DNA from 3 places in the Paenibacillus sp. M2 genome. Region 3 is predicted to be linked to each of the others. Evidence: riboswitches for the same ligand, from Rfam matches in the RefSeq annotation. Region 3 holds a riboswitch; each other region holds the start of a gene.
What was found. Region 3 has a riboswitch for thiamine pyrophosphate ahead of ACETMN_RS18445 (thiamine phosphate synthase). Riboswitches for the same ligand answer to the same signal wherever they lie in the genome.
Positions count from the first base shown of each region.

Region 1: it holds a riboswitch for thiamine pyrophosphate, as region 3 does, so the genes downstream of both, ACETMN_RS04630 (ABC transporter ATP-binding protein) here and ACETMN_RS18445 (thiamine phosphate synthase) in region 3, are expected to answer to the same signal.
Region 2: it holds a riboswitch for thiamine pyrophosphate, as region 3 does, so the genes downstream of both, thiC (phosphomethylpyrimidine synthase ThiC) here and ACETMN_RS18445 (thiamine phosphate synthase) in region 3, are expected to answer to the same signal.

Region 1 is NZ_CP169648.1:997,724-1,006,106, forward strand. It holds gene thiM (hydroxyethylthiazole kinase) at 1-92, opposite strand, end outside; gene ACETMN_RS04620 (ABC transporter substrate-binding protein) at 1,181-2,254, opposite strand; gene ACETMN_RS04625 (ABC transporter permease) at 2,409-3,221, opposite strand; gene ACETMN_RS04630 (ABC transporter ATP-binding protein) at 3,208-3,975, opposite strand; TPP riboswitch at 4,152-4,254, opposite strand; gene ACETMN_RS04635 (aspartate/glutamate racemase family protein) at 4,540-5,238, shown strand; gene ACETMN_RS04640 (radical SAM/SPASM domain-containing protein) at 5,370-6,245, shown strand; gene ACETMN_RS04645 (S-layer homology domain-containing protein) at 6,511-8,383, shown strand, end outside.
Region 2 is NZ_CP169648.1:741,530-749,912, forward strand. It holds gene ACETMN_RS03590 (alpha/beta hydrolase) at 1-666, opposite strand, end outside; gene ACETMN_RS03595 (IclR family transcriptional regulator) at 1,026-1,769, shown strand; TPP riboswitch at 1,918-2,031, shown strand; gene thiC (phosphomethylpyrimidine synthase ThiC) at 2,453-4,237, shown strand; gene ACETMN_RS03605 (hypothetical protein) at 4,600-5,376, opposite strand; gene ACETMN_RS03610 (aspartate/glutamate racemase family protein) at 5,606-6,295, opposite strand; gene ACETMN_RS03615 (hypothetical protein) at 6,479-6,646, opposite strand; gene ACETMN_RS03620 (zinc ribbon domain-containing protein) at 7,114-7,932, opposite strand; gene ACETMN_RS03625 (helix-turn-helix transcriptional regulator) at 8,014-8,383, opposite strand, start outside.
Region 3 is NZ_CP169648.1:4,111,838-4,120,220, forward strand. It holds gene ACETMN_RS18425 (ThiF family adenylyltransferase) at 1-863, opposite strand, end outside; gene ACETMN_RS18430 (thiazole synthase) at 860-1,627, opposite strand; gene thiS (sulfur carrier protein ThiS) at 1,630-1,833, opposite strand; gene thiO (glycine oxidase ThiO) at 1,830-3,002, opposite strand; gene ACETMN_RS18445 (thiamine phosphate synthase) at 3,020-3,715, opposite strand; TPP riboswitch at 3,908-4,017, opposite strand; gene ACETMN_RS18450 (ABC-F family ATP-binding cassette domain-containing protein) at 4,093-5,643, opposite strand; gene ACETMN_RS18455 (hypothetical protein) at 5,782-6,765, opposite strand; gene ACETMN_RS18460 (hypothetical protein) at 6,752-7,303, opposite strand; gene ACETMN_RS18465 (hypothetical protein) at 7,300-7,698, opposite strand; gene ACETMN_RS18470 (hypothetical protein) at 7,715-8,200, opposite strand; gene ACETMN_RS18475 (hypothetical protein) at 8,263-8,383, opposite strand, start outside.

The DNA.
Region 1 (8,383 bases), 3.1 Mb from region 3:
AGCAGACCATTGGCTGTAAAAGGAGCAACGACAAGGTTGGTAATATTGTGTACCAGCGGATTTTGCGTACGAACACGTTCCAGATAAGACATATAATTTCCTCCTTGTTTTGAAGTAACCCCATCGGTGGAAGTCCGATATCTGGAGTCACTCAGCAGAATAATAGGATATGAGTCTCCTTGCCTGAGTATGGCGCAGAGTGTAATGACAACAAGAGGTATGAAAGCAGCGGTAAAATAGAAACGTAAAAATAAATCAATTTCATAAACTCACTAAAAATAGATTTTTGTAACTGGATATAGACAAACAGAATCTTCTTGCGCTATGTCTGTCCTTGATTGAAACAGCTAGAGGTTGCATACATATAAAATGTAAATGGACAGAAATGCTGCTGCACAAAAACGCAACAATATTAAAACGAAACAGTACAAAATACAGAATAAAGAAAGTGGAGCCAGGGCCTGTTTCCAAACTCAGGCAAGCGATACGTGATGGACGTAAGCGTTCAAATAGAGTCTTAAAGACCAACACCAAGACCAAGCTGGCAGCTCTTTTGGCGAATTCCTTGCGACTGGTCAGACGGTGTTTCTAAAGAACCCAGGACATCTTATTTGGCTGTCAAATCCTACTTTTGAAATCTAAGGAACGTCAGACACGTTATTTCCCAGAATCTCCTGACCAAAACGCTGCAAACAGCTATTTATTCTGATATAACATGTTTCAGGTTCTTTAGATTTCTGCAACCGCTCCAAATCCCTGAATAGGACGCCTCAGATTCGTTAGCGCTCGCCGCATGCTCTACTCCGAACACATTAAGGTGCGATTCAGCTCACGGTAGATTTGAAGATATGCGCTAATGTACATGACCAAATGCATAGCACCAAGCCGCACAGACGCATACAAGGTACCCGATCGCATATCATCTCATCCAAACGCATACAAGGTACTCGATCGCATACCAACAAGCCACCAAAACGCATATCAAGCTGCTCTGATGCACATCAAATCACTTTGGCTTGTTAAAAATTCCGATTCTCAGATGCTTGCTTCAGGGCAATTCCATTTCGCAAAACTTCCTGCATCCGATCCTCACGTTTCTTGCTAACTTTGCTTTTGATGACATTGCTTTCATTCCCTTGCGTTCAGTCACTTTTCCTTTATTCACGTTGCTCTCCTTTATTTACTCTCCTTGCAGATTAATAAAAGCATCCTCGGCTTTCACCGATTCAGGAATCAGATCCTGTTCAACGAGCCAAGCACGTACATTCTCCCATGATTCCATTTCCTGCCGACCAAACGGTTGGCCTTCTTCATTCATAAGTGGCAGTAGAATAGTAAGGCTTTTGGTTTCGACATCCGGGTCAAGCGGAGACGTTTGATTCTCATGAGCGAGCAGAATATTCAAGGCTTCTTCTGGATGCTCAGTCACATATTTTTGTCCTTCCTGGACCGCTTTGACGAACCGGGTAAGCTGTTCTTTTTTTGCTTGAATGCCAGCTTCACTCGCAGTCAGGACCAGTTCATAATAATCAGGTACGCCATAATCGACGGGGTTAATTGATTTCATGGAATGTCCTTCTTTCTCCAAAATCAATTGTTCATGGTTAATAAAACCACCCATAATCGCATCCGCCTGTCCGGAAGCCAGTGAAGGAATCAGATCGAATCCAACGTCGACCAGATTCATGTTATCTGGGTTGCCACCATCGTGGCTGATCATCGTACGAACCATCGCTTCATACAGCGGAATTGAAGAATACCCGACAGTTTTTCCGTCAAGATCTTTGGGTGAACTCACGTTGCCATTGGCTTCGGTCAATAGATGAACAAGCGGGTGCCGAACAACAGCAGCAATAGATCGTACAGGAATGGTCTCGCCACGCGCGAGCAAGATTTGGGGCTGGTAGCTTAAGGCCAGATCAATTTTACCGGCAGCAACAAGTTTGAGTGAATCATTGGTATCCGCAGGCATCTGAATTTCGACATCCAGACCTTGGTCTGCGAAGTACCCTTTTTCCTGAGCCACATAGATGAAGGAGTGTACTGCATTCGGGTACCAGTCGAGCATGATGGACAGTTTATCTTTGGCGTCTGATGCTGGTTCGGTTGCAGACTTGTCTGTTTGTTGTGCATTGGTTGCAGAGTCTGTTGTTGGCGTGTTACTGCTGGTATTCGTGGTGCTGCATCCACTGACTATCAGCAAAAGGCTAATGAGCATGATGGGAAGCAGGGAGTGTATGCCTTTATTATTCATAATGGAAGTTCCTCATTTCATTGTTTAAGGTTTGTAGGAGAAGAACAGCAGGATGTTAACGGACAACGTGATGATTGAAACATAACTGATGATATGTGCAAAAAGTGTTTGGAAATCATACTTCCTATCATTAAATCGGATTCACTCTCCAAGATTATCCGTTCTTTCTTTTGCCTCCATGACGGCGTGTGTTAAACCGTTTCTCCAGCCAGGCAATCAATATAAACAAAACGATCCCAAGCAGGGATAACAGCACAATAGCGGCAAACATCGCGTCCGTGTTCATGTTGCTGGACATACGGCGGCTGAAGTATCCGAGACCTTTGCTGCCACCGAGCCATTCGCCAATCGTTGCACCAACCACGCAGTACACCACAGACATCTTTAGCCCCGAGAAAAAAGAGGGAAGGGCAAGTGGAACCTGGAGTTTGCAAAAAATATCCCACTTGCTGGCGCCCATGGTGAGCAGCAGTTCACGCTGTTCTGGATCGCCTTGGCGAAGTCCATCGTAGGTGCTGACCACAATGGGGAAGAAGGCGATCAGGAACACCACGGCGACTTTGCTCCACAAGGTATAACCAAACCACAGGATGAATACAGGGGACAGGGCAATCAGTGGTATGGTTTGACTGATCACGATGAAGGGATACAAGGCCTTTTCAATCGATCGGTTCATATGCATTCCTGTCGCTAGCGTAATTCCAGTCACTATGGACAAGCCAAAACCAACAATAACCTCCATCAAGGTAGCAGGCAGATGTGTAGCCAGCAGGAGGTAGCGATGCTCATACAGGGAGCTGGCAATCGCCGTTGGGGCTGGAATGATGAAGGAGGGCACCCATCCCATACGCACAATCCACTCCCAGAAGACAAGTAGCAAGAGCAGGAGCCAAAGAAACAGACCATAACGGGCAAGCCAACGCCTTACGCTATCCTTCATGCAGTCTCCCAAGTTACCTTCTCGCATGCAATTGTTCCTCCAGTCGTCGTCTCATCTGAACGAGCGCCGGTTCATAGATCATGTCCGAATGTCTTGGACGTGGCAAAGGTACCGTCAAATCCTGTAGCTGTTGGCCTTGGCGCCCCGGAGTTAACAGGATAATCCGATCACTGAGCAGCAGCGCCTCTTCAATGTCATGCGTAATGAACAACACGGTTTTGCCAAAGCCCTCCCACAGTTCCAACAACCAGCGATGCATCTCCCGTTTGGTTAAGGCATCGAGTGCGCCGAATGGTTCATCCAGCAGCATGAGTTGGCCACCTGTCAGCAAAGTACGAAGCAGCGCGACACGCTGGCGCATGCCACCCGACAGCTCGTCTGGGTAAGCATTCGCGTAGCCGGATAGGCCAAATCTGTCGAGCCCAGCCAGAATGTCCGCGCGAATTCTTCCCTTATCCTGCCGCTCTGGAGCAAGTTCAGCGGGGAGCATGCAATTCTCCATGACGGTTCGCCAGGATAACAGGAGGTCCTTTTGTGGCATGTAGGCCACCTGCCCCAGTCGCTTTCCTTCAGGGACCCAAGGAATTTCTATGGTTCCATGGGTTGGCTCAAGCAGGCCTGCCAGCAGCTTGAAAAGGGTGCTTTTACCGGAGCCGCTGGAGCCGATAAGCGAGACGAATTCGCCGTTGGCTACACGCATCGACACATTGGAGAGCACGGGGGGATCCCTTTTTTCCGGGAAAGCGTAGCTCATGTTGTGAATGGTTATGTTATTATCCATCTCGTTTTGTCCCCCCTTGTTATTCCAAATTCAACTTCAAACTACGGGATCTTTAATTACACCTTCTGATCTGCCCGCAGAACGCGAAAAAGACCCACCCATTTCCGGAGAAATGAGTGGGTCTGTAAGTTCAATTCACATTAAATTTCATCATCAACATGAAAAAATCCGCTTACTGAAAGGCCGCTCCACTTCCCTCCGCTGGTATGATCCAGATCAGGTTCAAAGGGTCCGAATCATTCGATTCGTCTCAGCCGTAAGGCTCCCCTAGTGCAATGTTCAAGATATGCAGTTGTGTGTTCAGCATATATCACATGCAAGTGGAATGTAAAGGGGGCGCTTGGAAAGAATGTGAGTACTGATCTGAAAATGGTTCCGGTCAGATTATTCGGATTGTACAGCCAGATCATTCGGGTAGAAGCAATAATCCGTTGCCGGAATTGCTCCAGGTCCCTCTATTCCTCTTACTGGGGCAGGTTTATTTAATCAGATAGATACGGTACAATATCTATTAAATTTCTATATACTGCTTTCGGAATGTATTAAATGGAAGGGAGAGTGTATATGAAAACGATTGGTCTTATTGGTGGAATGAGCTGGGAGTCATCGTTAGAATATTATCGAATTATTAATGAAGAAGTGAAAAATAAATTGGGAGGATTGCATTCAGCCAAATGCATTTTATATAGCGTGGATTTTGAAGAAATCGAGCGTTATCAAGCTGAAGGTGATTGGGAAAGTGCTGGTGAATTATTAGGGAATGCTGCTCAGTCTTTGGAAAAGGCAGGAGCAGAAATGATTGTAATTTGTACAAATACGATGCATAAAGTGATTAAACATATTGAAGAAAAAGTGCGTTTACCCATTGTACATATTGCTGATTCAACAGCAAATCAAATTCATAAGTCCAAAATAAGTACGGTTGGTTTACTTGGCACTAAATATACGATGGAACAAGACTTTTATAAAAAACGAATTGAATTGAATGGTATTAAGGTTTTGATACCGAATGAAGAGGATAGAAAAGTTATCAATAAAATAATATATGAGGAATTATGTTTAGGGAAAATTGAGCCCTTATCAAGGGATTATTATAAAAAGGTGATCCAAAGGCTAGTTGATGATGGAGCTGAGGGGATCATATTAGGTTGCACCGAAATTGGATTATTAGTAAAAGTAGAGGATTCAGAAGTTCCATTATTTGATACAACACGTATTCATGCGATTGAATCTGTTCATTTGGCACTAGCCAAATCATTTTGACACAACCAGATAAACCAGTTCTCTGATTTACCTTGGCTCATGAACCCGATATAATAGGGATGGCCCGTATAGGCCGGATCACAAAATGCAGGTGGGATTGTTCTCCCTCCTAGGCAGAATGGGGACCCGAGTTGAAAACGTTCAAAAAAGTATATATTGAGATCACGAGTATCTGCAATCTGGCTTGCAGCTTCTGTCCACAGACGCAGCGTGCCAAAGGATTCATTGACCCTGAAGTCTTCAACAATATACTGGAACAAGTTAAACCACACACCAATCATATTTATCTACATGTCAAAGGTGAACCCTTGTTGCATCCCAAAATAGATCTGTTGCTCGATTCCGCACATGAGAAGGGACTCAAGGTGAACATTACAACGAATGGTACACTATTGCCCAAGACTCAGCATAAATTGCTTGGCAAACCGGCGCTGCGGCAGATGAATTTCTCCCTGCACAGCTTCGATGGGCATGAAGGTTCAACCGACCGTGACGGATACCTGAGCAACATTCTGTCTTTTGTTCACGAAGCGGTGAAGCACAATGTCATCATCTCATTCCGGTTGTGGAATCTGACGCAGGATAACTTCACAAATGCTCAGATGAATCGAAATCGGGAGACCCTTGAAGTATTGGAACGTGAATTCAATCTGGACTTCCGAATTGAGGAAAAAGTAGTTCCAGGCAGCGGGGTCAAAATTGCCCCGAATGTATACCTGAATCAGGACCATGAGTTCCAGTGGCCGAGTCTGGATGCACCTGAAGATGACGGCAAAGGCTTCTGCCATGCATTGCGTGGTCAGGCAGCTGTGCTTGTAGATGGAACGGTGGTTCCATGCTGTCTTGATGGTGAGGGTGTCATTAACCTTGGTAATGTGCACGAGAAGTCATTCTCGGAGATTATTGAGGGTGAACGAGCGAACAATCTGGTATATGGCTTCTCCAAGCGCGAAGCTGTGGAAGAGTTGTGTCGAAAGTGCGGTTATCGTCAGAGATTCGGAGCCTAGAATATATAAATTTATTTAAAAACGAACCTACCGAAAATATTTGTTTCGGTAGGTTCGTTTTGTCTTTATTGCGAAATTATTTAGATAATAAGAATTGAAATCAATTCAGGATAAAAACTTTTTTGTAAAATCATAGTTTATTAATCTTGTTTTTATGAATTTGCATGGTATTATTATCCTATTGATTAGGAGGTGAATTAGTTCTAAAGATTCATATATTAGTGGATTTACCTACCAGAAGCCTACTGAGGAGTGTGTTTTAGTTTTGAATTCAAAATGGAAAAAGTTTAATCACAAACTATCGTTAATGCTATCAACGTCGCTAATTGTTTCTATGTTATCTATCAATTTATCTGTATCGGCAGAAGTGGCTACATCTAAAACTTCTTTTACTGATATTGATAATTCGTATGCCAAAACGGAAATAACCAAATTAGTAGAACAAGGAATACTCACAGGATTTACTGATGGGACATTTAAACCCTCCGATTCGGTAACACGAGCTCAATTAGCAAAAATTATGGTCGGTGCCCTTAATTTAAAGCCTGATAATGTCGAAGAAAGTCAATTCAGAGATGTAAAGGAAGATCAATGGTATGCCGGATATGTAGGTGCACTTGTCAAATCTGGAATTGCTCAAGGTACCTCCAAAGATAGCTTTTCACCTAATAAAAATGTGACAAGAGAAGAGTTGGCTGTATTTTTTGTTAGAGCCTTTGGTTGGGATCATCAAGATGTAACGAGTCGAACATCCAAACCACAACTCTCCGATTTGGGTCAAGTATCTAACTGGGCGAAAGATTCTGTAACACTAGCCTATCAATCTGGTTTTATCAAAGGATTAGTTCAAAAAGATGGAACAGTAAAATTTAATCCATCAGGCATAGCAGATCGACAGGCGCTAGCTAGACTTGCATATGAGTTTGTGATAAATAAGTCTACATATGATAGTTACATGGCTCCTACCAAGACAGAGATTGATACTGAAGATTCAAATGAAGTAAAACCTGAAACAACAAAACCTTCTGAAGGTAACAGTAAGGGAAATAGCGGTAGCAGCTCCGGAGATAAAGGGAACGGAAGTAACAATGGTGGAAATAGTGGAGGCGGGGAACAAGTCCCTAGTAATAATCTCTCTGCTCCAGGTACATATACTCTTGGTAATGTAACTGGAAATGTAACCATCAGTTCTCAAGGTGTCGTTCTAAAAAACACCAAAGTAAATGGTAAGCTGAAGATACTTGAGTCCGTAGGAAACGGTGACGTGACTCTTGATAATGTTAGTGTCACGGGAACTACTGAGATTCAAGGCGGAGGACCAAATAGTATTCATGCAGTGGACTCGGTTCTTGCAACAGTGATTGTTGACAAAGCGGATGGCAGTATTCGTTTGGTCCTTGAAGGTGGAAGTGATGTTCAGCAGATTGAGATTAGATCTGGTGCAATCGTACAGAACGTCTCCACGGGTGATGTCGGACCGATTGAAATAGCAGAGTCGATACCCCATAATTCTTCGGTAGTGCTCAGTGGAAGCTTCGACTCTGTAATGGTTCATGCAGAACAAGTTTCAGTGGAGTTCGGAGATAACTCCACCATTGGAAATCTCGAAGTGTTCCAAGAAGCATTGAGTACAGTGTTTAAAATTAACCATGGTGCTGTAGTGAATCGGGCTATATTAAATGCAATCGTACAATTTTCTGGAGCAGGAACATTATCTTCAGCTCTGGTCAATGTAGAAGGTATTGATTTTAGCCAACTTAATCAACACCCAGCTATTGAGGTAGATCCTACAGTGACTAGTATAGTTTATTCACCTCAAGAAACAGAGTTCTCAGCAATTGATTCGACCCGTCAGATCGTCTTCACGGGTATCACTACCTCAACGATCAAAGATATCACTTCTATTGCAGAATGGAATGTCGAGGATAGCACCATTGCCATTATTGACTCAGGCAAGATTCAAGCTAAAGGCAACGGTACGACAGTGGTAAAAGCCAAATATGGAGATTTCGAAATCAATGTTCCAGTAACCGTTGCAGTCTATAACGAAGGAATAGTCTATCCGACACTCAAAGGGATTCAAGTTACAAATGGAAGTGCAAAGTTGAATTTTTCTGAGGGTTTGGATGTTTCTGAAC
Region 2 (8,383 bases), 3.4 Mb from region 3:
AATGTTGTGGTACAGTGTATCTGGCTCCAGCAGGAACGCACTGTCCAGAATCATTGCATCCACTTCCTTCGTAATCAGTCCGGTTTGTAACGCTGTACCGGCACCCATCGAGAAGCCCCAGACAACCAGTTCCTGCGCACCACGTTGCTTGGCGAACTGGATCGCACCGAGCAATTGCTGTGACTCAGCTTTGCCACCTGTGGCTACAGCTTTGTTCACCTGTGAGGCGAAGCCATAATCGAACATGACCACGTTGAACCCAAGTTGATGAGCATAGTGTGCCAGGTCATACATGGGAACCCATGTTTCTTCACGATTGGCACCATAGCCGTGACTGAAAATAATCGTTTTGCTTGCAGCATTGTCAGCAGGTATATACCATCCCTGCATCGTCCGGCTGCCATCTGCTGCCGGGAACGTGATGTCTTCGTACTTCATGTTCTTGGCTTGCATCGGATTGGAGAAGACCGGCGCTACAGTAGGATTGGATAATACCCATGCGATATAACCATGCAGTGCAATAAAACAAAACAGTAGAAAAAATACAACGGAGAGCAGCAGCGCTACGATAATATGTTTGAACCGAATCAGCCTCGGTGATAGGGAAGAGGGCAGATCGGACACTTTTGTTTGCAGCGGGGCTTCGCTCTGGGATGTTGGATACATGAATGCCCCTCCTTTGAAGTTCAGTTGAAGATAACAACGACATGAAAAGAGAATTGCGTCGATTTCAGAGCCTGCTTCAGAGCGATATCTTAATGTAATATATCTTTATCGTATGTTCCAATATAGTCAAAGTCAATTGATTGAGGGCATTTGTTACGCAATTGTTATATAGTTCTTAAGATATATGGGTAACATTACCTTAGTGTGTAAATTACAGGGGATTAAGTCTTATAAAAAGGAAAAATTTACACGTTGGCCTATTTTAATTTTGGCTCTTTTTGGTTTACAGATGAGACCGTTTCTCATATAATTTATGTAACCAAGTTTCATGTGATGAAACATGAGGAGGGCATTATGCCATGGAAGATCGCAAGTTAACCGTCCGGGCTGTGGAACGGGCGCTGGATATATTATTATGTTTTACCACACGCAGTGATCTGGGACTCACCGAAATTGCCAGCCAGATTGGCCTGCACAAAAGTACAGTGCACCGTTTGATGGCTACGCTGGAGGATCGAGGGTTCGTGATCCGCGATGCAGCAACAGAGAAGTACCGACTTGGCATCCGAATCTGGGAGCTGTCAGCTCATATGTCCCGCAGTGATGATCCCGCTATTCTGCTGCTGCCTGCGATGGAGCGACTGAGAGATCGATTGGGGGAGACGGTAAGTCTGTACTTGCGTGATGGGAGTGAAAGGATACGGATTCAAGCTGTGCAAAGTGATCAGGCGATCCGCCGAGTCGCTCCAGTGGGTGTTAGACTCCCGCTGTCTGTGGGCGCTTCCAGCAAAGTTTTGATGGCGTTTGCCACGGACGAGGATCGTGAAGAACTGATGAACGGGCCGGAATGGCCGGTGTTTATTGATCCCGCGGTGTATTTGGCGCAAATGGGAGATATCCGGGATAACGGATATGCGACGAGTTATGAGGAGCGTGAGCCGGGAGCTGCCGCGGTATCTGTACCGATTATGGATCGCCGAGGCAATATTGCAGCTGCTCTCTCGGTCTCAGGGCCTGTCAGCCGACTTTCGCAGGAGACATTGCATGAATACGCACCTGTGTTGAAGGATGCTGCTACGCAGATGGGGCTCATGTTATCCTGATGCTGATGTAAGTTTGTTTCCAAATTGAGTTGGTGTTCTGGAATATAAAGGTTGTTTTTGTGTTCCGGTTGCGCTACTCTGTAATGGACGGCCCATCGGGGTCAGCTTCATTGAATATGAACGGCGGCATGTGTGTGCCGCAACTTGTTAACGTTACTGGGGGAGTCCGAACTGTCCGGACTGAGACGGAATCGCATGAGATTCCGGACCCTTTGCACCTGATCTGGATCATACCAGCGTAGGGAAGTAATCGGCGATATGACCACAACCACCATATGATGTGACCCTTGTAGGGCTCCGTTTAGGAGCCGCATGAAGGTGCATTATTGGTGATGGACATAAAAGTCGGTTCCTTCGGGGACCGGCTTTTTTATATACAGTGAACGGGCGATATAGCACGTACTCCATCGACTTCTTTTTCAATAACCTGCGAAAGTGGGCTTGGATGATGAGAGAGAAGTCACCATAGATCCATGATCTGTGGTAGCCTCCGTTCTGTTGTTAACTGTACATGAATAATGTCTCCCTCTGGTCTGGTGTATGATCGCTCTTTCTTCTCTGCGCTCTGTATGATTTGGACAGGAGCGTAAGCGAGCTAATGACGATACCAACCAAACAAGCGATGATCACTGAGGAGGAGACAATCGAACATGAGTACAGGAAATCAAACGGGACAACAAGCGATGGAACAGGAACATAACGGTCAGCAGGTGGAAAAAGAAACAGGAGCGGCCGGACGGGTTCAGCCCTTTCCGGGCAGCCGCAAAGTCTACATTCAGGGCTCACGGTCGGACATTGCTGTACCGGAGCGTGAGATAGCCCTTCATGACACGAATACTCCCCAAGGGGTGGAGCATAACGAACCGCTGCGTGTCTACGATACGAGCGGCCCCATGACCGATCCCGCATTTCATGCGGATATCCGTGCAGGTCTGCCAGCCCTGCGCACCCGTTGGATCACAGAGCGCGGCGATGTTGAAGCTTATCGGGGCCGTACGGTTAAACCGGAGGATAACGGACTGAAGCCCGGAGGGAAGAGAGCCGGCGCCGAAGAGTACCCCGGATTACGTGGCAAACCGCTGCGGGCACAGCCAGGACGCTGTGTGACCCAGATGCACTACGCGAGACAGGGAGTCATTACGGCAGAGATGGAATTCGCCGCCATTCGTGAGGGCGTGGAACCGGAATTTGTACGTCAGGAGCTGGCGAGTGGACGGGCCATTCTGCCATCCAACATCAATCACCCGGAGAGTGAGCCGATGTTGATCGGTCGTCATTTTCACGTGAAGATTAATGCCAACATCGGCAACTCTGCCGTATCCTCATCCATCGAGGAAGAGGTGGAGAAGATGACTTGGGCAGTACGCTGGGGATCGGATACCGTGATGGATCTGTCCACAGGCAAAAACATTCATACCACTCGGGAATGGATCATTCGTAATTCTCCTGTGCCGATTGGTACGGTACCGCTGTATCAAGCGCTGGAGAAGGTGAATGGCGAAGCGGAGGCGCTGACCTGGGAGTTGTACCGTGACACACTCATAGAGCAGGCAGAGCAAGGCGTGGACTACTTTACGATTCATGCAGGTGTACTGCTGCGTTATATCCCGATGACGGCCAAACGGATGACAGGCATTGTGTCCCGGGGCGGGTCCATTATGGCAGCATGGTGTCTGGCGCATCATCAGGAGAATTTTTTGTACACTCATTTTGAAGAAATCTGCGAGATTATGAAAAAGTATGATGTGGCGTTTTCGCTGGGAGATGGACTTCGTCCAGGCAGTATCTACGATGCCAATGACGAAGCTCAGATGGCAGAACTGGCTACGCTCGGGGAACTGACGCAGATCGCATGGAAGCATGATGTGCAGGTGATGATCGAAGGTCCGGGTCACGTGCCGATGCATAAGATCAAAGAGAATGTGGACTTGCAGATGGAGATATGTAAAGAAGCACCGTTCTACACACTTGGGCCGCTAACGACTGACATTGCGCCAGGATATGATCATATCACGTCTGCCATTGGGGCAGCCATGATTGGCTGGTTTGGCACGTCGATGCTCTGTTATGTTACGCCAAAAGAACATTTGGGCCTGCCCAACAAGGATGATGTGCGCGAAGGGGTTATTGCCTACAAGATCGCAGCTCATGCCGCCGATCTGGCGAAAGGCCATCCACGTGCTCAACGCCGCGATGACGCATTGTCCAAAGCGCGGTTCGAGTTCCGTTGGCGTGACCAGTTCAACCTGTCACTGGACCCTGAACGTGCGTTGTCCTACCATGATGAGACGCTGCCAGCAGAAGGGGCCAAAGAAGCTCATTTCTGCTCCATGTGCGGACCGAAGTTCTGTAGCATGCGCATTACGCAGGACATTCGTGCCTTTGCCGCAGACAAAGGATTATCCGATAATGAGGCTGTAGCAGCGGGCATGCAAGAAAAGGCCGAGGAATATCGGACACGCTCCTAAGGAAGCCAAGTGATGAAGGTTTTTTGAAGCTTTAAATTATAAATATTGATTAATGTTTGGACAAGGCCAAACCCGCTTCACCGTAACTCTTGGATTCAATCCAACTTACGCCAAATCTGAAATAGGATACCTGCGATGACAAACAGCACGCCATCAGAAAGTTTAAGATTACTAGCATGTAGAAGTGCGGAAGAACCCATACCGACTAGGAACAAGATAAGAATATATAAAAAGCGCATTAATTTATTCACCTCTCTTTTTGAGTGAAATGTGTAAAAGAGAACGATTGTTATATCGTTCTCTTTTGTGAATTTAAATTTATTCTACCTTTTATTACATAAACATATTTAACAAAGACTTTATTAATAATTAAAATTTTTAAGTGTACCTCTGGAATCATTATCAGCAGAGCCTGAGAAGCTAACCTCTAGAGCTCCAAAACTCAATCCTACACTGCCCGTACCTTTAATGTGGTAGTAATTGGATTGTATTTGAGATAGACCACTTTGATTTCCTTGCTTTTTATGTTCTATTGTAAAGACGGCAGAGGCAACCTGTTCTGTTATAATAATGCCCCCTTTGAGATCAGCATTGAATCCAACACCATTCTCACCAGTATATGAGAAATTACGTCCACTTCCTAAAGTTGTAAACGTAGAGTTTCCGCTATACTTGACTTTATCTTCATAATACCCAGAACCTGGAACTGTTCTCCAAATTTCTTTATCAAAAGAAGCGCCATAAGCATCAGATAAGCGCCAAAAAGGCATTGATTTCCACTTTCCTGTTAATGCAACCATAAACCGCTCACGATTATTAACATTATCAGTTCGAACTATGGTTATATAATAGTCAAATTGATCATCCTTGATATTTCCAAGTGGTCCAACCTCTCCGTTGAATTCAGGTGCTGAGGCTTTTTCATGAGCCACTACTTCAATTGATCCATCTTCTTTCGAAAGACTTTTCTTAAACTCAGGGCTCCAGGATTCTATTACTTCATAAGGAATACCCTGCTTTAATAAAGTTATATCCAATTTCACAGTTTTATTCTCTGCAGAAGCGAAAGCACTGGTAGGAATAAGTAATAGGCATAGACAGCAAACCAACAGTAACTTCGATAAACGCAATAATTTCAATGTAAAACCTCACCCTCTGAGTAATTTGTTAAATTATAACAATCTAAATTTATCATATAACCCTAGGTTTGTACACCTAAATTATGTATATTTAATTATTATTTTAAAAAAATAGGATTAATATGTATTTATGTAAATAATAAATTAAACATAATTATATTTATGCTACTAACTCTTAACAAGATCACAGGAACACATCCAATTTGTATCAATTAATTGTTTGATGCATCTACTGTCGAGCCAGGCCCAAATTCTTCTCCAAATACGCTGCAAGCAATGCCAGCGGACTATGGATTGGAATACCGCGATCTATTGCAACCTGTGCAGCGGCGGGAGCCATAGACAGTTGGGCTGCCACTACCGTTTTACCCGGATACTGCTCAGCAATCTGCTGTAATCCTTCACGTACTGCTTCGAGATACCCTTGCTGATCTCCACGCATAATCAACTCAAATGTCCCAGGGATGCATACCGCTTCCGTCTGAGATGTCTTGGCAACGTGTAGTTGCCCATTCTCATTCTCTTGCTGTAATGCCTGATTCAACCGTGCCATCGTGCCTTCAACGGTTGCAGGGTTGGTGAATGCGATTATGTAATCTCCTGGTACTCGCCGCATCTCCTGCAATAACGGATCATCTATGCCGATCACAGGCACAGGGACCTGTGTGGCTTCCTGCTCCAGTACTGTCGCAAACAGGGTACACGTGACCAGAATGGCATCGGCATGACACTTAGCGATCCATTGGAGCGTCTGGGCTACCTTCTCGTGAATGACGACCTCTGAAAAGTCAGCGTCATGTTTAAGACGGTCCAGACCCGGATCGACGTAATGGACCAATTCTACTTCATAAGGAGCAAGCGTCTCTTCAATTAAGGCGATGTTGGAATAATGAGCGTGAAAACAACCAATGGTGATCATGTGCTAAGTCCCCTTTTACAGTTCGTATATGTCATGGATCTCGTAGATATTTAAAACCATTATAGAAACATGACTGAGGACTGTACAGTCGTTTATGGCCCAACGCCAATAACCGCCCTTCCGCCAAGCAGCGGAAAGACGGTCGATAACCTGACTCGACTAGGGTCGGTCCGGTGTACATTTTTATCTAAGGGAAGGAGAAGCATTTTTCTTCGCCATTTTTTGCTGTAGAATTTCATGAAAGGATAGACCTTGAGTGTTCTCATTCTCCTTTTTAGGAGCAGTGGTCGCCGTGTTGCGCGGATATTGGTGATGGTACGGGATCATTTGCTGAATAGGCATGCGGATCATCTTGGTTCCTCCTTTGATGCGTTTTTTTGAATTATGTATTTCGACTGGTTACCATGCCAGGTGCGCATATAGGTACATGTGACTTGTTAGACGAAATAGAAGAGTTTAAAGCGTAATTCCAATTGGATTGTAGTGATTTTACCCGGTTTTAAGGAGATGTAAACGTTTTTAGGGAAATTCAGGAGTAAAGGACCTGATATGAGAGGGTGTACATGGGAAGATCGAATCGGTTGTTATGCGAATAGTCCCGATTTTAAGGAAGTCAATGGTACCCGCATATGAGGCATATTATCTGGTTAAATGATGCAAAGCATGCTAACTAACTTGGTACCATGGTCGGGTTGTTTAGGGAGTAATGTAGTTCCGGATATAACAAAAAAGCTGCCGAGTGTACTCGACAGCTTGCGTGATATGAAGAAGGATGCGAACTAACTTTGATTCTGACTGAGATGTATATCGTACTACTTTTATCTACTTTGGCGAACAGCGATGTATATATCCACTTGTACACTTTCGGGATTCAGGCTGCGTTCATCATACAATTCAAAATCCCCGGTGAACGTACGATCGATTTGTTTCTCCCATGCCCACACGGCTCCCCATGCTTCACTAACAACCTCTGCCATTGGCCCTTTTCTGGAAGTGAATACGGCGTAAGTTGCAGGCGGGAGCAGAATGTCGTCCAATCCTTCAGGTAATGACTCCTCCGAACTGACCTCATGCCCTACCAGTATGGTGTACTCTCCGGTTATGCCATCGGTGTAATCCGTGTAACAGCCATAGCGGGCGGCATCAGGTGCAGGGAGGTGCTCTGAGGCAAAATAATTGTTCCAGAGTCCCTGAATACAGCCTTTGCCACTAATCTCAATGGCATTGGTTGTGCGGGCGGATATGCCGGCCAGGCGTTTGCCCGGAAGGGTGACATAACGAACGGGCTGGGCAGATAACGATTGAGTTGTTGTAACCTGACCTGGTATAGCGGAATTGGCAGAGTTTTCAGCTGGAGATACTTCGTGTTGATCCGTTGTATTCGTGCGCCAACGTTTCAAAAAGGGAAGCTGATTACGCAGCATCGAACGAGCGGATTCCTCATCCATGCCCTCGTCCTTCAGAATGGCGGTGCACATCTCCGTCATGCCTTCCAGTGAAATACCGGGCTGCGCGAACTCGCCCTCTTTGTAACAATAGATACAGTATTCGCGGGTTGTGCTTCCATCTGCTTCCGTTCCGAATTGTGCAGGGGTGGTGAGTGGCATACCGCAGCTTTGACATACCGTAACGTTCATCTTTCATTCCTCCTTGGGGATATATGCAACTTCAACCTGAACATATTTGAAGTATACGGGGAGGAACTGGACAACTGTCTGTCAGGTTTGAGCGGAGGTTTTATAATTTTGAACAATTTGTTCGGCTATACGACACACGTTATCCCGAATATGCAACGGTTCCAGGACCTCAACATCCGCCCCAAAGCCCAAGATGAAGCCGTACAGCCAGTTATCTTCTGGAAAAGCGACCTGGCTGATATAATACCCGTTCCTGTCAGGCAATACATTTTCAATACCGAACCATTCCTCCGCAAGATGACGGATACGGGCATGGAATCTCAGGGTAATCCCAATCTGGTTGTCTGGCCGGCTCCATTCCTGCTGCCACGGCCGGTCTTGAAGGTTGATGGATTTTCGTTCATAGTGCTCTGTAGTAAGAGAGACGTCTTTCATACGAACCAGCTTGAAC
Region 3 (8,383 bases):
ATACGCCGTGCAGGTCGGATCTGAACGGTGTCCCTGCCACACAACACATCGGTTTTCTCCAGATTGGACGCAGAAAGATATGGATACGTTGCTGAAGTGCCGCAGGAAGGACAGTCTTGCTTTTTCGCACCATCCACATTAATGGATATGTATTCGTTCCTCCACACGTCAAATGACAATAACTTACGTCTCAATGCATTTGCATTGCCGCTAAGTAACTTCATCGCCTCTGCGGTCTGATTCGCCGTTACCATCTGTACGGCTTGAGGTATGATGCCAGACGTATCACAGGTATCTCCACCCAGAGGGACTTCACCCAGCAAACAATTTAAACATGGCGTATCTCCAGGCATAAATGTATAGGTAATACCGTAACTACCTACGCATCCACCATAAATCCAGGGAACACGGTGCTTCTGTGCCATGTCGTTAATGAGTAGTCGGGTATCAAAGTTATCCGTTGCATCCATGATCAAGTCGGTATGCTGAACGAGTTCTTCCAATTCATCTACTCTGACGTCCAAAACTTTCCCTTCCACATGAACCGTGGAATTAATGGCAGATAAACGTTTTTCCGCCGCCATTGCCTTCGGTATCCGCTCAAGCGCGTCCTGCTCTACATATAATTGCTGCCGCTGCAGGTTACTCCACTCCACATAATCACGATCCACAATCGTTAAGTGTCCGACTCCTGAACGAACTAACGTTTCTGCAATTCCTGTTCCGAGTGCGCCAGCGCCTACAATTAAAACTCTGCTGCCCTTTAATCTGGCCTGGCCTTCCTTGCCAAGTGGCGCGTACCGTTCCTGTCTGGAATAACGATCGGCCTGTTCTGAGGATGAGGATGTTAATTGATCTGTCATGTATGAACCATTCCTTCCACCGGACTACTGGCTGCTGCATAACGCTTTACTGGAATCATGCCTGCCTCATATGCCAGTCTACCCGCTTCTACCCCCAATCGCATCGCTTTAGCCATGCTCACTGGATCCCCTGATCCGGATACGGCTGTATTTAACAATACGCCATCTGCACCAAGTTCCATCGCATAAGCAGCATCTTTTGGGGAGCGCAACCCTGCATCCACAATCACAGGCACAACGGCCTGCTCAATGATGATCTCAAGGTTATAGGGATTGATAATGCCTCTGCCAGCTCCGATGGGAGAAGCGCCAGGCATTACAGCATGTACGCCAAGCAATTGTAGCCTTTTGGCCAGAATGACATCATCTGAAATATAAGGCAATACCGTGAAGCCATTTTCAAGCAAAATTTCGCAAGCCTTGTACGTTTCAATTGGATCTGGGAGTAACGTCATTCCATCTCCGATGACTTCAACTTTTATCATATCACAAAGTCCTGAAGCCCGCGCAAGCTCGGCAATCCGCACCGCCTCTTCCGCAGTGGAAGCCCCTGCCGTATTCGGAAGAAGTGTGTATTTGTCCAGATCCAACGTATCCAGGAAATGCTTCTGATTACGTTCCTCCAAATTCAGACGACGAACAGCAAAAGTCAAAACTTCCGTTTCAGATGCTTCCACAGCCTGACTTTGCACTTCCAGATCCGAAAACTTGCCTGTTCCGAGCAACAATCTGGACTCAAACGTATATTTACCAATGTTCAACATCATCAACCGCCTCCTACAAAATGTACAATCTCAATTCGATCGCCTTCTCTTAATGCCGTCGTTTCATGATACTCACGGGTTAAAATATGCTTGTTCAGCTCTACAACTACAGTCTTGACTTGCAGATCAAAAGATTTAAGCAGTTTATCCACACGATTCAATCTGTCTTCAATCTCCATCCGTTGACCATTAACGATGATATTCACTGCACCACTCCCTTTCTGTTCAATCGCTCCGGACTCAGCGCCTCAATTCCGAGTTCTTCTGAGATTTTGCCAGCGAGCAACTCAGCGATAAGCCTGCCTGTTATCGCACTAAGCAAGATACCGTTGCGGTAATGCCCAAAGGCGGCGAACAGCCCGGGTATACTCTTGCAAGCACCTATATAAGGCAATCCATCTGGAGTTGCCGGTCTTACGCCTGCCCACGCTCGTATAAATTGTGCTTCCTTCATCCCAGGCACCCAGTGGGTAGCCGCTGTTAGCAGCTTTTGAACACCCTGTACAGAAACGTTCAAATCCGTTCTGCCTGGCAGACTGGTTGCCCCAAGCCAAACTTCGCCATTGGCTTTGGGAACAATATAGATATCCTCTGCATACACCGTTCTGTCAGGTCTGTACCCTGCATGTTCATCTGAGAACTGAACGGCGGCTATTTCACCTTTCACCGACCACACAGGCAAGCTCAGATTTACATGTCTCATCAACTCTTCACTCTGTAATCCAGCCGCTATAATGACATGTTTGCATTTCATCTCACCGATCGATGTGGTGATCCCCTGCACGCCGTGTTCGTTTGCTTGCACACGTATATCCTGTATGTCCTCCATAACCCGTGCTCCCAATGCTTGAGCGGATTCGGCGTATGCCTTCGTTAGATGGACTGGAAGAATTTCACTCTCGTAAGGTCTGTAATAGGCTCCATACGTATCTCTGTTGAGCCATGATGCCTCCTGTTGCACAACGGAACGATCCCACCATACCTCATCAGTAGAAGCAGACAACGCAGACTTCCGATTGTTCTTATAACTACTTAATTCACCGTATGAACGAAAAGGAGTTAGGAATCCCTGGCGTTGCAGGCCAGTCTCTACCTCACTGAGTGTAGCCATTAGCACCTGTTGTTCGATAAGTAACTGTCTACTCTGCCTGGCGAGCTTAGCCATCAAAGGATGAGCAAAATCCTCACTATCTGCCGCCAGCATTCCAGCCGCCGCGCAAGAAGTGCCTCCTGCAATCGCCGAACTCTCCAGCAACAGCACATCCTGTCCACGGGAAGCAAGCTCATATGCGATGGCACATCCAACAACGCCTCCGCCTACAATAATCGTTTCTGCATGAATCTTATCCGGTCTATCAGTAATGATCTTTTTCATCCTCTCATCTCCTTGATTCAGCGGCTCAGACCTTCTGTAGCAACGATACCCTGCCTTAATAATGCAGCCGCCCGATCCGGGGAAACGCTCGCCCATACATTCGAGATCACAGCAACTCCCTGTGCGCCTGCAGAGCGAATAGCGTGAATGTTTCCCGGTTTGATTCCCCCAATCCCCATGACAGGAATGGAGACACCAGAGCACACTTCAGCCAGAGCATATAATCCTCTTGGTTCAAGATCAGGCTTACTGTTGGTTGAGTAGACATGCCCGAAGAAAAGGTAATCGGCTCCCCGTTCTTCAGCGATTTTTGCCTCATCGATTGAATGAACAGATACACCCAGACGAATTCGCTGGACATTGCTTATAACAGCAGGGTTGTAGTTACGTATAGCCTCTTGCCCCCAATGTACACCGCCATAGATGTCATTCTGTGGTGGCAGTTCTGAACCATTGATAACGATGCGACAAGATGGAACGCCAACACCACGCAGACTTTCAGCCCAACCGATCTTTTGTTGCCATGAGAGTTGTTTCTCTCGTATATGGATGTAGTCCACCCATGGCCAAATGTCCTTTGCAGCTTTTACAAAAGATGCTTGATTCCCTACACCCGTAGATACAACATGCAGTTCAAATGATCCGTGTACACGTTCATGAGAAATTACCGTACTGTTCATCTCCTTCCAGGCGTGAATGCTATGAAAACACAAAAAAGCCACTCCCGTAGGGGAGTGGCTGCGTGTTAATTATAGGACCAGATGACTGACTGAAGCATACAGTTCATTTCGTGTAATAAAGCTATAGACCTTATAGCCTTAACGTTATACACGCAACTGCATGTTTCAATTCGTTAAGCAGACGGTTGAAATCCTTTCGAATTGCCGTTGCTCACGTCATTCACTGAAACGCGCTCGCCACTTCCCTACGCTGGTATGATCCAGATCAGGTGCAAAGGGTCCGGAATCGCATTCTTCCATCTCAGCCGCATCGTGCGGCCCCCCTAGTGTTCATATGAAGTTGTAGCCTATGTTACCATAGACGGATTTTTTTGTCACCGTCATTTCTGTTAAACATGGTCTTGAATCTTCTAGTTTTTCTCAGACCATTCTTCGACATTCCATGTTTTGGTAACCCAACCCTCGTAGAAATCAGGTTCATGAGATACAAGTAACACCGTTCCCTTGAATTCTTGCAAAGCACGCTGCAACTCCGCTTTGGCTGTGACATCGAGATGGTTTGTCGGCTCATCGAATAAAATCCAGTTGCTTTCACGCATCAAAAGTTTGCATAAACGAACCTTGGCTTGTTCTCCACCACTCAGCATGTTAAGCGGACGGGTAATGTGCTCATTTTTCAACCCACAGCGAGCGAGATGACCCCGGACCTCATTCTGGGTCAAATGTGAAAACTCATTCCAGACGTCCTCGATAGGCGTGATATTTCCAGCACGAACTTCCTGCTCAAAATAGGCCGTTTCGAGATAATCTCCCAAAAAGGTCTTTCCACTGAGTGGAGATATTTTACCCAGAATTGTTTTCAGCAGTGTCGATTTACCCACACCATTACAACCTACGATGGCAATTTTCTCACCACGTTCAATTGTCATCGTCATTTTGGGCAGCAAAGGATACGTATATCCAATTTCAAAATCAATGCCCTCAAAGACCGTTTTGCTGCTCGCGCGGGCATCCTTGAATTTGAACGTTGGTTTAGCTGCTTCATCCGGACGATCAATACGTTCAATTCTGTCCAGCTGTTTCTCCCGGCTCTTCGCTCGACCTGAAGTTGAAGCACGTGCCTTGTTACGCTGAATGAAATCTTCCTGTTTCTTGATGTACTCTTGCTGTTTCTCGTATGCATCAATATGCTGGGCTTTATTCATATCAGCCATCTCGAGGAACTTGTTATAGTTCGCTGCATATCTCGTTAATTTGGCAAATTCCAAATGATAAATGACATTTACGACTTCATTCATGAATTCCGTGTCATGGGAGATTAAGAGGAACGCGTGCGGGTAGTCCTTCAGGTAACGTGACAACCATTCAATGTGTTCTACATCCAGATAGTTGGTCGGCTCATCCAGCAAAAGCGCTGTAGGTTTCTCGAGCAAAAGCTTGGCAAGAAGCACCTTGGTACGTTGTCCACCACTTAGAGCTGCGACATCTCGATCAAGACCAATTGCGGACAAACCAAGACCATTGGCCATCTCTTCCACTTTTACGTCAATCAGATAAAAGTCGCCCTGTTCCAGTTGTTCCTGAATATCGCCCATCTCTTCTAGCAACTGCTCCAGCTTATCTGGATCTGCATCTGCCATCTGGTCCGTAATATTCATCATTTCTTTTTCCAATTCAAGCAACGGAAGGAATGCATCCTTAAGGACGTCACGAATGGTTTTGCCTGGCGTAAGCTTCGTGTGCTGATCCAGATATCCATAACGGACCTTAGGTGTCCATTCCACTTTTCCACTATCTTTAAGCAATTTACCGGTAAGGATGTTCATTAATGTTGATTTACCCACACCATTGGCACCAACAAGTCCTACGCGCTCTCCGGCAAGTAAACGAAACGATACATTTTTAAATAACGTGCGATCTCCAAAATTGTGACTTACGTTCTCTACTGACAATAAACTCATAAGATGAGGTTGCTCCTATCTATTAGACATTACTTTTGTTATTGTTCCGAAACCCTATTCTAGCACAGGTCCCGTCTTTTCTGAAAGTAATGTAAACAGTTCAGGAACCTCTTACATGATTATGTCATGCAGGCTACCCTAACGATTAGAGCATTTATATTCGAAATAGCCCTGTGTAGCTGCTTGTCTTGCGTCTGTAAACACCTCTTCAGCACGGTAACCATTACCACATGTGGAGGGATAGTAGTACTTGATACCCGTTAAAGGATCTACCCCACCTACGATGGCGGTTTTCTTCACAAGTCTGCCTCCACCAATTGCGTAATTGTTGATCTTCTGGTCACCCACACCTATACCTTGGACAAAGGCCATAATGCCTGTATCGTTAATGGAGTTGTACCAATCTTGCTGCGCAATCAGGGGCATCGTAAACGTATAGGAAATACCGTTCTTTCTGGCAAACTCATTATGGCGGTTAATCACATCAGCCAGATCATCCTGAACAGTAGTCACAATCCGGCTTTGTCTAACTTGCTCAAATACGCTGGTATTCTGAAGTAAAGGAATCTGTGTGGTTGAAGCCAGTTCTTTTTGGAATCCCTCAATCCATTTCCCTGCGCTTGCGTCAAAAGCATATACGTAGTCGTCCAGTGTAAAGTTAATACTGTTACCATCAGAATCTGAATATGTATAAGGTTTCTTGGGACTCCACACTTGCCTGAAAGAATCTTCACGGTGACCCGTCATCTCTGTTTCTGTGGACAACATATAATATCCATCATAATCCAGAATAACCACGGCAGGAATGTAATTAAACATGTTTCGAATAGCTGCGGGATCATCCTGAATCCCCATATTCAAAGCCATCGTCTGCGTAAATGTCAACAAGGCAAGCTCCTTGTCCGCTTTAACAAACTTGGTTGAATCATAACCTGCTTCATCATTTTGTTTCTCATTCTGATGCATGACTGCACCTGCATCCATGACTGCAGTTTGAAGTGCAGATCTGTATCGTTGGCCAAGATATTGAGCCTCTTCGGCATCTTGGGTATGGAGTGAGATGATCCAGAAGAGCGGGAAGAAGATCAGCACAAATACAATGGATAGCTCAGTAATCTTCATTGAGGACCATACCTCCGTATGTTACAAATACTGCTGAAGCCTGAGCCGTGCCACTCAACCATTCACGAATGAGCATGGAAGGTGTACGATTTGTATTCTGGAGCGTCACGGTGAAAAAATCCCCTGTCGTCATCGTATATCTTCGGCCAGGATCATCAACCGGTATCACCCCTGAGGATGGGAATAGTCTTTCTCGAATCTGAGCTGCATAATATCCATCCTGCACTACCTCATAGGTCCCGTTAAAACTGTTATTGTCCATCGGGTCCGTATAATGAGGTACATATTTTTTATGTAAATGTTCCATCGACACCTCATACAGATTGCCCGTCTGTGCCAGTTGCTCCTCAAACTCAGTCAACATTCGAGGTGAGATATATCCTTTCGTGCGGACAGCATCAACAAAACGTGTTACATTCTGAACAGCCGTCATACGTGTTATATCATCCTGCCGATCGGCTGTTTCAGCAGCTGGATACACATAGAGCAGAAGGACTGCGAGCAATACGGCAAGCAGCTTGGATGCGGCATTAATCAATTCATACTGGCCTCCTTCAAAAAAACAATCTTGAGCAGTTCTCCAGTTTCATTTCGTATAAACTCCGGTCTGTAGGTAGCATCAAGCTGGACAGGAATAGTCGCTGTTTTGCTGACAAGTGGATCGATCACATACGATGTCCCATCTACCTCCACAGGAATGCTAGTGCCTGTCATCTGTCTCACAGTATGCAACACTTCCGCACCACTATACTGATACGGATTGGTGGTATGCAGTGTTGTTGCCATCCGACCTTCCATGCCTGCGGTTGTCTGTACTCTGTCGTTCAAGGCCGCTGATAAAATCTTAACATTCTGTTGCCCGTACAGGCAGGCTGTCACAAACAGGACAACCGCCGTACAAAACAACATGAGATGCTGTGTATTCCGGGACATGTTAAACCAACTCCTGTCAGGATTGCTGGAAGATCAGCCCTCTTACCACGTTGGATCGGTCTTTTACGATAATGGCTTTGAATTTACCACTTGGATTGACATATTGATTGTCCTTTTCACTCATGGTCTGGTTAATAATCCCCACTTTATCGTCAGGAGCAATAACCGAGCCGTAGTCTGCATTATTTAGATCCTGTGAAATGTTCAATTGATTGCCGTACCATTGACCCCCTTTATTTTTACCTGTAATGACTTGAATACCGAACTGATCCTTGTCCGCATATTTACGCAGCGCATTCGTTACCTGTGATCCACTGATGGTTGTTCCGTCATACACGGTAAATGCAGCCTGAGACAACTCGGTTTGGATATCAGCAAAATTGTTTTGGGCCGTCTTGGTTGCTTCCTGAGCCGAAATAAACAACAGAACTACAATTGTGATCAAAGCGATTGTCAAGAATATTCCTGCCGCCACCTTTAAAGCGCTTGATGCATTGTTCATGTTAAATCCTCCCAAGTTATAAGTTATTAAATTATTTAAGACTGTCACACAGATGAATTGTGCTACAGTTTCTGAATTTGTTCATAATAAATGTTCATTTGCAAGAAGCTCATACCGACCAATGGAATGACCAGATACAAAAAGATTAGGGCATACATAGGAGTAAATCCGATGGTTCTCCCC